3 regions of the Streptomyces sp. NRRL S-378 genome follow, and region 3 is predicted to be linked to each of the others. Evidence: riboswitches for the same ligand, from Rfam matches in the RefSeq annotation. Region 3 holds a riboswitch; each other region holds the start of a gene.
The links. Region 3 has a riboswitch for cyclic di-AMP ahead of IH80_RS0131360 (M23 family metallopeptidase). Riboswitches for the same ligand answer to the same signal wherever they lie in the genome.

Region 1 (3,241 bases), on a different contig from region 3:
CCGAGGGCCTCGAAGAGCTCCCCGAGACCGTCTGACCCTTCGGGTTCACCCCGCACGACACGAGCGGCGCAGCCGCGGCCCCCGGACGGGGGCCGCGGCTGCGCCGCTTTCCGCTGACGGAAGGCCGGGGGAACCGCACCCCGGGAATTCGGCTCCCTCGAAAAGGTCCGGCGCAATCGGGAGCGCGAGGCCGCACACGATCCGCAGGAATTCGCGCAGCACATTATCCCGCGCACCGAATTCGCGCGATGCCGTCCTTTGTATACGGCTCCTGTTAATGGTGCCCGCTCGACATGTTTACGGCAGGTTGCGAAGTGCTCACCGCCGTCCGTTTCCGCAGCCGGTGCGCGCCGGCCGCGCGGTCGGCGTGGATCGCGGCCAGCGTCCGCGCCCGCTCGGCGTCCCCGCGCGCCACCGCGTCCACGATCGCGCCGTGTTCCGCCCAGGACTCCGCGGGCCGGGCCGGCGCCTCCACCACGAACATCCACGCCACCTTGTGCCGCATCTGCGTGAGCAGCGCGATCAGCCCCGGGCTGCCGGAGGCCTGCGCGAGGGTCTCGTGGAACCAGCTCCCGAGCGAGCGCAGGTCCTCGCCCTGCCCCCGCCTGGCCCGCTCCTGACCCAGCCTCACCAGCCCCCGCAGCACCTTGAGGTGCGCGTCGGTGCGGCGCCGGGCGGCCCGGGCCGCCGCCAGGGGCTCCAGCAGCATCCGCAGCTCCAGGAGGTCCGCCGCCTCCTGAGCCGTCGGCTCGGCCACGCAGGCCCCGGCGTGGCGCCGCGTGGTCACGAAGCCCTCGGACTCCAGGGTCCGCAGGGCCTCGCGGACCGGGACGCGCGAGACCCCGTACCGGCGGGCCAGCACCTCCTCGGTCAGCCGACCGCCCGGTTCGAACACCCCGGAGACGATGTCGTCGCGAATTGCCGTGCATACCGCGTGCGCAGGAATACGCAAGACCGAACCTCCGCCTATTTCCGATCGCCAGCCCCCATGCGCACACACGCGCACGTCACGACTCTATTGCAGCACAGCATAATTTCGAGAGCGGACGGAAATCCGAAACATTGCACCCGGACGCAAAAACACGAAGACCCCGGCTCGGGAGGCGGGGTCTTCGTGAAGCTGTGCGCCGTGCGCGCGGCGCGGTGAGCGGCGCCGGGGGGTCAGAGGCTGACGCCGTGCGAGCGCAGGTAGGCGATCGGGTCGATGTCCGAGCCGTACTGCGAGCCGGTGCGGGCCTCGAAGTGCAGGTGCGGGCCGCTGGAGTTGCCGGTGGAGCCCGACAGGCCGATCTGCTGGCCCGGGGTCACCTGCTGGCCGACGGAGACGTTCAGCGAGGACAGGTGGCCGTACTGCGTGAAGGTGCCGTCGTTGTGCTTGATGACGACGTTGTTGCCGTACGCGCCGCCCCAGCCGGCCTCGACGACGGTTCCGAAGCCCACCGCGTGGACCGAGGTGCCGGAGGCGGCGTGGAAGTCGATGCCGGTGTGGCTGCCGGAGGACCACATGCCGCCGCCCGCCTTGTACTGCGTGCTGACGTACGAGTCGTCCAGCGGCGAGACGAAGGTGTTGAGGCGCTTGCGCTCCTCCTCGCGGGCGGCGCGCTCGGCGGCCTCGCGCTCGGCCTTCGCCTTGGCCTCGGCGAGGCGCTTGGCTTCTGCGGCCTTCTGCTTGGCGTCGGCCTCGGCCTGGGCCTTGGCGGCGGCGTGCTCGGCGGCGCGCTGCTGGGACTCGGCCTGGTCCTGGATGTCGCCCGCGAGGTCCTCGGCGACGACGACGGCGCCCAGCCCGTTCTCCGGGGCGGAGCTGCTGTGGTTGTCCGCGGCGAAGGCCGGGGCAGCGAGGGAGCCGACCACACCCGTGGTGGCGATCGCGGCGATACCGGCGTAGCCGGCGGTCTTCTTGCTCAGGCGGCTGGAACCACGGTGCTTGCCGGTACCAGCGGGACGACTGCCAAACGCCATGAAGGGTTTGATCCTTTCCTTCCTTCTCGCCTACCGGGTTAGCTGACGGGTTCGGAGCAGGAAGGTCTCCTACGGGCCTCCTCTTGCGAGGGGGTCCGATTCACCCCAGGGACTGATGTGGGTCCCCGGCTCCCCAGGCTCGCGCCTGACGGGGACTCGGCGATTGCTGCCCGGTGCCGCGGGTGCGGCGGGCACAACTGACGGACAGCACGGCCGACGCTAGGCGGATCATCAGTCAATCGCCAAACAGACGCGCCTTTTTGTTGCGTACGCCACATCACATACGAGCAACCTCACCACTAAACGGACAAAAGAGGCTCCGGCGGAAACCCGCCGGAGCCTCCTGCGAAGTGCGTCAGTTGCCCGTCATCCGGGCGCCCGTGACGTCAGTTGGTGACGACCGTGACGTCACCGATCCCGAGGGCCCGCACCGGCTCCTCGATCAGCGCGGCGTCGCCCACCAGGACCGTGACGAGCCGGTCCGCCGGAAACGCCTTCACGACCGCCGTGGTCGCCTCCACCGTGCCGGTTTCGGCCAACTGCGCGTACAGCTGCGCCTGGTAGTCGTCGGGCAGCTCCTGCTCGACCTGGTCGGCCAGGGTGCCGGCGACCGAGGCGGCCGTCTCGAACTTCAGCGGGGCCACGCCCACCAGGTTCTGCACGGCCACATCGCGCTCGGCGTCGGTCAGACCGCCCTCCGCGAGGGTGCGCAGCACCTTCCAGAGGTCCTCCAGCGCCGGTCCGGTGTTGGGGGTGTCCACCGAGCCGCTGATGGCGAGCATGGAGGCGCCCTTGCCGTCGGCGGTGGAGCGCAGCACCTGGCCGAAGGCCCGCACGCCGTAGGTGTACCCCTTCTCCTCGCGCAGCACCTTGTCCAGGCGGGAGGTGAGGGTGCCGCCGAGGCAGTACGTGCCGAGGACCTGGGCCGCCCAGACACGGTCGTGGCGATCCGGCCCGATGCGGCCGATCAGCAGCTGCGTCTGGACCGCGCCGGGCCGGTCGACGATGACCACGCGGCCGGTGTCGTCGGCGGTCACGGGAGGCACGGGGCGGGCCTCGGCGGTGTCGCCGGTCCAGGCGCCCAGGGTGTCCGCCAGCACGGCGTCCAGGTCGATGCCGGTCAGGTCGCCCACGACCACCGCGGTGGCGGTGGCGGGGCGCACGTGGGCCTCGTAGAAGGCGCGTACGGCGGCGGAGTCGATCCGGGCGACCGTCTCCTCGGTGCCCTGGCGCGGCCGGGAGATCCGCAGGGAGGCCGGGAAGAGCTCCTTGGAGAGCT
Region 2 (3,241 bases), on a different contig from region 3:
GCTCGGGGTTGGTGACGAAGAGGTCGTCGCCGACGATCTGGACCTTGGCGCCCAGGCGGTCGGTGATGGTCTTCCAGCCGGCCCAGTCGTCCTCGAACAGCGGGTCCTCGATGGAGACGAGCGGGTACGCCTCGACGAGCTCGGCGTAGTAGTCGGTCATCTCGGCGGCCGAGCGGGACTGGCCCTCGAACTCGTACTTGCCGTCCTTGTAGAACTCGGACGCGGCGACGTCGAGCGCGAGCGCGATGTCCTTGCCCGGGGTGTAGCCGGCCTGCTTGATGGCCTCGATGATGAGGTCGAGCGCGGCGCGGTTGGACTCCAGGTTCGGGGCGAAGCCGCCCTCGTCACCGAGACCGGTGGACAGGCCCTTGGTGTGCAGGACCTTCTTGAGGGTGTGGTAGACCTCGGCACCCCAGCGCAGCGCCTCGGAGAAGGACTCCGCGCCGATCGGGGCGATCATGAACTCCTGGATGTCCACGTTGGAGTCCGCGTGCGACCCACCGTTGAGGATGTTCATCATCGGAACGGGCAGCAGGTGCGCGTTCGGGCCGCCGAGGTAGCGGAAGAGCGGGAGGTCCGAGGCCTCGGACGCGGCGTGCGCGACGGCGAGGGAGACGCCGAGGATGGCGTTGGCGCCGAGCGAGCCCTTGTTGTCGGTGGCGTCGAGGTCGAACATGGCCTGGTCGATCAGGCGCTGCTCGGTGGCGTCGTAGCCGACGAGCTCCGGGCCGATCTGCTCGATGACGGCCAGGACGGCCTTCTCGACGCCCTTGCCCATGTAACGGTTGGGGTCACCGTCACGCAGCTCGATGGCCTCGAATGCACCGGTGGAGGCGCCGGACGGAACGGCAGCACGGCCGGTGCTGCCGTCGTCGAGGCCCACCTCGACCTCGACCGTGGGGTTGCCTCGGGAGTCCAGGATTTCCCGGGCTACGACGACGTCGATGGACGGCACGAGCATCTCCTTCTGGGATGTGACGCTGGGTGTGCGGTGGCGTGTCAGGCCGTGGGATGGCCTTGCCGCCTAGAGCCTAACCGGCTTCGGGGGTTCGACCGGCCGACCGCCCGACCCCTGGGACGAAAAAGGGACCGAATACCCCTCTTCCGGGACATACGACCCTTGATCATCGGCCTCGGAGGGGCCCCCGCGCCCGCACACACCGCCGCCCGGCGCGTGGGGGGAAGGGGCGCCGGGCGGTGGGAATTCTGCGTCTTGCGTACGCTTCTGCGGCTATCGCCGCAGCGTTCAGCTGAGCTTCAGCTTCTGGCCGGGGTAGATGAGGTCGGCGTCCGAGACGATGTCCTTGTTCAGCTCGAAGAGCTGCTGCCAGCCGCCCTTGACGCCGTTGGCCTCGGCGATGGTGCCCAGGGTGTCGCCGGGCTTGACCTCGTAGGAGCCGTTGCCGGTCTTCGGCGCGGCCGGGGCCTCGGTGCGCTCGGAACGGGTGGTCGGGACCTCGGTGCGCTTGGTCTCCTTCTTCGGCGCGGCCTTGGTCTCGGTCTTCTTGGTCTCGGTCTTCTTCGTCTCGGCCTTCGGCTTGGCGGAGGCCGGGGTCTCGGTGGAGCCGCCACCGGTGTACGAGGAGTTGGACAGGCCCTTGCCGCAGTGCGGCCAGGCACCCTTGCCCTGCTTCTTGAGGACCTTCTCGGCCACGGCTATCTGCTGCGCCTTCGAGGCCTGGTTGGCCTGCGGGGCGTACGACTTGCCGCCGAACGCGGCCCAGGTGGAGGACGAGAACTGCAGTCCGCCGTAGTAGCCGTTGCCGGTGTTGATGGACCAGTTGCCACCGGACTCGCACTGCGCGACCTTGTCCCACTCGGATGCGGTGGCGGCGCTGGCGGCGCCCGCGGCCATCAGGGGGGCGGCGACGGCCACACCGGCGACGCCGGCGAGCGTGACGATGCGAACGGCCTTGGAACCGCGACGGTGCTTGCCCTTGCCGGAAAGCAGCATGAGGTTTCTCCTCACCGACGCCTACGAGGTGAGCTGTCGGGTTCGGGCCTGTGAGTGCCCGGCGGTGCGACCTAGCGCGCCACTTAACCCCAAGCCGCTGCCCGGCCGTCTCTCAACGGCCGCTCGCGGCACCTACCTTGGTTCCCCCGCTCCTGCCTTCGGCGCTTGACGCGACGACTGTTCCCCCCGTCCGCCGGCAGGATTCGGCGATGCGGTCGAAGGAGCCCGCGGTGGCGGGCGACTCAGAAGGTAGACAGGTCTCTCCCCGATGTTCAACGAGGAACACCGGGGAGAAACGGCCCCTACTTGCGCTCCCCGCAGGGGCGTTTGCGCAGGTGAGAACGGGGTTTGCGGAAGCCCCCGGACGGGACACGCCAGTTGACCGGAAGAGACGCATGTCTCACTTGCAGAAAACAGACAATCAAGTCTTTCCGGACGAACCAACTGTCCTTATTGCGCGGTTAGATCCAGGTTCTGGCCCGGCTTGATCAGGTTGGCGTCATTGCCGATGACCTGCTCATTGGCCGCGTAGAGGCCGCTCCAGCCGCCCTTCACGCCCTTGGCAACCGCGATGGTCGCCAGGCTGTCGCCCGCCTGCACCGTGTAGACGGGGTCCGACGCGGCATCAGACGGTGCGCCCTCCTCGGGGGACGGCGCACCGCGGTGCTTGCCGTTGCCCCCGGCAGGAGTGGCACCCGGGGTCGACGGGGCGGCCGGGGTGGTCGGCGCCACGGGGGCCGTCGGGTCCGTCGGGGACGGAGTCGGGGTGACCGGCGGGGTCGTGGGCGCCGTCGGGTCCGTCGGGAGGGACGGGACCGTCGGATCGGCGGGGGTGACCGGCGGGGCCGTCGGGTCGGTCGGGGTGACCGGGGCGGTCGGGGGCGTCGTCGGGACGTCGGGCGCCGGCATGACGGGCAGTCCGACCGACGGCGCGTCGGGAATGAGGAAGGGGGAGCCCGTGGGGCTCGGGGTCTCCGCGGTCGAGAGGCCGAAGTCCGTCGCCGGCTTGCCGCCCCGGGTGGAGGGCACCACGTCGTCGGGGCGGGACGGCGCGGGGCCGACCGCGGCGGGGCTGCCCGGCAGACCCGGGTCGACCACGGCGGCCGGACCCTGCTGGTCCAGTCCGGCCGAGGCCGCGCACAGCGGCCAGGCCTGCGGGCCCTGGGAGGCCAGCACGCGCTCGGCCACGGCTATCTGCTGCGAGCGGCTCGCGAGGTCGGCCCGCTCGGCGAAGTCCAGACCGCCGGCGTTCTGCCATTCCTCCTGGGTGAACTGGAGTCCGCCGTA
Region 3 (3,241 bases):
GGTGATCAAGCTGATTCCGCCGCTGGTCCTGGACGAGCGGGACGTGGACCGGTTCGTCGGCGCCTTCCGCGAGGTCATGGACGACGCCCACGGCGGGTCCGGGCTGATGTGGGACTTCGGCAGGACGCTGGTGAAGCAGGCCGTCGCGGCACGCTGACGGCCTGCGCCCGCCCTGCGGCCCGCGGCCCCTGCCGGTCTTCCCGGATCAGACCAGCAGCCGGTCGCGGAGCCGGTCGAGGGTCCCGGGCGCCAGCCCGAGGCCCTCCGCCAGGTAGCGCTCCACCCCGCCCCAGACGTCGTCGATGGTGTCGAAGGCGGCGATCAGGTATTCGGCGCGGGCGTCGAAGAGCGGCGCGAGCAGTTCCATCACCTCGGGCGAGCGGGCCTCGGCCGAGGCGGAGCTGCGGCGCACCCGGTACCGGCGGTGCGGGGCGTTGGACTCCAGGTAGTCCGCCACGATCGCCTCCCGCTCGACGCCCAGCGCGAGCAGGGTGACGGCGACGGAGAGGCCGGCCCGGTCCTTGCCGGCCGCGCAGTGCATGAGGGCGGGCACGCTGTCCTCGGCGAGGGCGTGGACCACCCGGCTGTGCTCGGCGGTGCGGGTGCGGATGATCCCCCGGTAGGAGTTCGCCATCCGGGCCGCCGCCTTGCCGTCGCCCAGGATCGAGCGGAGCTGGTCGAGGTCGCCGTCGCGGACCAGCCGCCAGAACTCCCGGCCGTCCGCCGGGTCCGACAGCGGGATGTTGACGTTCCGTACGCCGGGCAGCTCGACGTCCGGCCCCTCCAGGGCGTGGTCGGCGCCGTTGCGGAAGTCGAAGATGGTGTGGAGGCCGAGCGAGGCGAGGAATTCTGCATCGGTTTCGGTGGCATGTGCGAGATGTCCGCTTCGGAACAGTAGTCCCGTCGCGACCCTTCGGCCATCAGAAGTCGGCAATCCGCCCACATCGCGGAAATTGCGCACTCCGGCCAGCTCCGGCTCCTGTATGTGCTGGGTCACGGGAACTCCTCCGCCTTCTCGTGGGGTCTCTGTCCGAATTGAGCTACTTGGCGCCAACTTGCCATATCCGGAGGCGAGATCGGGCACGTCCCCGTGAGCCAGATCATACGGTGACCGTGAGTGCCTGATCGTCAAAGCCGAATGGCCCGGCCCGGGCGGCTGTTGGCGCGGCGGAATGGACGGAGGGTGACCGGAATTCCGGCGCACCCTCATACCTGTGAATCCGTCAGGGAATTAGCGGCTTGTTCGGCGTGCCCGCAAGGGATTACCTTCGCGATCGATCCGGGTGGATCGCCGAATCCTGCCGCCGCCCGGAAACCGCAACCGAACCATTTCGCGCGGCAGGAGCGGGGGAACCAGGTAAGCCGCTGTGCCGGAGATCTTTTCTCCGGTGCAGCTCGGGGTGAAGCCGTTCATGTCCCGTACATGTGCGGCCGGACATCTCCAGTCCGAACCCGACAGCTCACCTCGCAGGCACCGGAGAGGAATGCGCCATGCCTGCAAAGGGTAAGCACCGCCGTCCCAAGTCCCTTTTCTCTTCCCGCGGATTCGCGGTCGCAGGCACCGGTGGCGCGGCCCTCGCCCTGCCGCTGACGGTCGCCGCCGGCGCCCACGCGGCCGGCGCGCAGACGGCGCCCGCCGTCGCACCTGCCGTGGCCCAGCAGGTCCCCGCCGCGCTCCAGGCCGCCCCCGCGGCCGCCGTGCAGGCCGCACCGGCCGTCTACACGGTCGTCCCGGGCGACTGCCTCTCGGTGATCGCCGCGGAGCACCGCCTGGACGGCGGCTGGCAGCGGCTGTACGAGCAGAACCGCGAGGCGGTCGGGAGCGACCCGTCACTGATCCACCCCGGCCTGAAACTGACCCTCGGCGGTCGTGGCGAGGCCGCCCCGGTCGACACCGTCCCCGCCCCGCGGACCGCCCCCGAGGCCGCCCCCAAGGCCGCCCCGAAGACCGCCCCCAAGGCCGCCCCGAAGACCGCCCCCAAGGCCGAGTCCGAGGCGGCCGGGCAGGCCGCCGCACCGCGGGCGCAGCGGGACGCCGCCCCCGAGGCCCAGGCCGAGGCCCCGGCCGCCCGGCCGGCCGCCGCCTCCGGATTCGTCGCCCCGGTCAGCGGTGGCGTCTCCACCCAGTACAAGGTCGCCGGCGCCATGTGGTCCTCCGGCTACCACACGGGCGTCGACTTCATCGCCCCCATGGGCACCGGCGTCAAGGCGGTCGGCGCGGGCACCGTGGTCTCCGCGGGCTGGAGCGGCGCGTACGGCAACGAGGTCGTCATCCGGCACGCGGACGGCAAGTACTCCCAGTACGCCCACCTGTCCCAGCTCTCCGTCTCCTCCGGCCAGAGCGTCACCGCCGGCCAGAGCATCGGCCTCTCCGGCTCCACCGGCAATTCGACCGGCCCGCACCTGCACTTCGAGATCCGTACGAGCCCGTCCTACGGCTCGGACATGGACCCGATCGCCTACCTCCGCTCGAAGGGCGCCTCCCTCTGACGGCACCCGCCGACGGAGCACCGACACGCGTGGGGCCGGGACCCGAGGGGGGCCCGGCCCCCATGTGTACTTATTCCTTACATCCCGCGTGGTACAGATCACGGCCCGTCAACCCCTCATTACGTTGGCGTAGGTTGCTCACGGGAGTGAAGGATGGGTTCTCGTGGCAGCGACGACGACGAAACTCAAGACCATCGGCTCGTACGCGGCGATCGGGGACAGCTTCACAGAGGGCGTGGGGGACCCGGGGCCCGGAGATTCCTTTCTCGGCTGGGCGGACCGGCTCGCCGTGCTCCTGGCCGATCAGCGCGAAGAGCACGACTTCCGTTATGCGAATCTCGCCGTGCGCGGGAAGCTCCTCGACCAGATCGTGGCCGACCAGGTGCCGAGAGCCAAGGCCCTCGCGCCCGACCTGGTCACCTTCTGCGCGGGCGGCAACGACATCATCCGGCCCGGCAGCGACCCGGACGACGTGGCGGAACGCTTCGAGGCGGCCGTCGCCGACCTCACCGGAGCCGTCGGCCACGTCATGATCACCACCGGGTTCGACACCCGGGGCGTGCCCGTCCTCAAGCACATCCGGGGCAAGGTCGCGACGTACAGCGCGCACGTGCGCGCCATCGCCGACCGGTACGACTGCCCCGTGCTGGACCTCTGGTCGCTGAAGTCCGTACAGGACCGGCGCGCCTGGGACGCGGACCGGCTGCACCTCTCACCCGAGGGCCACACCCGCGTCGCGCTGCGGGCCGCA

Region 1: it holds a riboswitch for cyclic di-AMP, as region 3 does, so the genes downstream of both, IH80_RS0105610 (M23 family metallopeptidase) here and IH80_RS0131360 (M23 family metallopeptidase) in region 3, are expected to answer to the same signal.
Region 2: it holds a riboswitch for cyclic di-AMP, as region 3 does, so the genes downstream of both, IH80_RS0117315 (transglycosylase family protein) here and IH80_RS0131360 (M23 family metallopeptidase) in region 3, are expected to answer to the same signal.

Annotation. Positions count from the first base shown of each region.
Region 1 covers NZ_JOBX01000005.1:179,471-182,711, forward strand. Annotated here, with positions in the region: gene IH80_RS0105600 (HPr family phosphocarrier protein) at 1-35, shown strand, start outside; gene IH80_RS0105605 (GntR family transcriptional regulator) at 275-952, opposite strand; gene IH80_RS0105610 (M23 family metallopeptidase) at 1,162-1,962, opposite strand; cyclic di-AMP (ydaO/yuaA leader) riboswitch at 1,975-2,134, opposite strand; gene IH80_RS0105615 (M16 family metallopeptidase) at 2,349-3,241, opposite strand, start outside.
Region 2 covers NZ_JOBX01000021.1:68,974-72,214, forward strand. Annotated here, with positions in the region: gene eno (phosphopyruvate hydratase) at 1-961, opposite strand, end outside; gene IH80_RS0117315 (transglycosylase family protein) at 1,247-1,954, opposite strand; cyclic di-AMP (ydaO/yuaA leader) riboswitch at 1,958-2,128, opposite strand; gene IH80_RS0117320 (transglycosylase family protein) at 2,405-3,241, opposite strand, start outside.
Region 3 covers NZ_JOBX01000062.1:30,669-33,909, forward strand. Annotated here, with positions in the region: gene IH80_RS0131350 (aspartate aminotransferase family protein) at 1-157, shown strand, start outside; gene IH80_RS0131355 (tyrosine-protein phosphatase) at 206-997, opposite strand; cyclic di-AMP (ydaO/yuaA leader) riboswitch at 1,280-1,487, shown strand; gene IH80_RS0131360 (M23 family metallopeptidase) at 1,492-2,490, shown strand; gene IH80_RS0131365 (SGNH/GDSL hydrolase family protein) at 2,654-3,241, shown strand, end outside.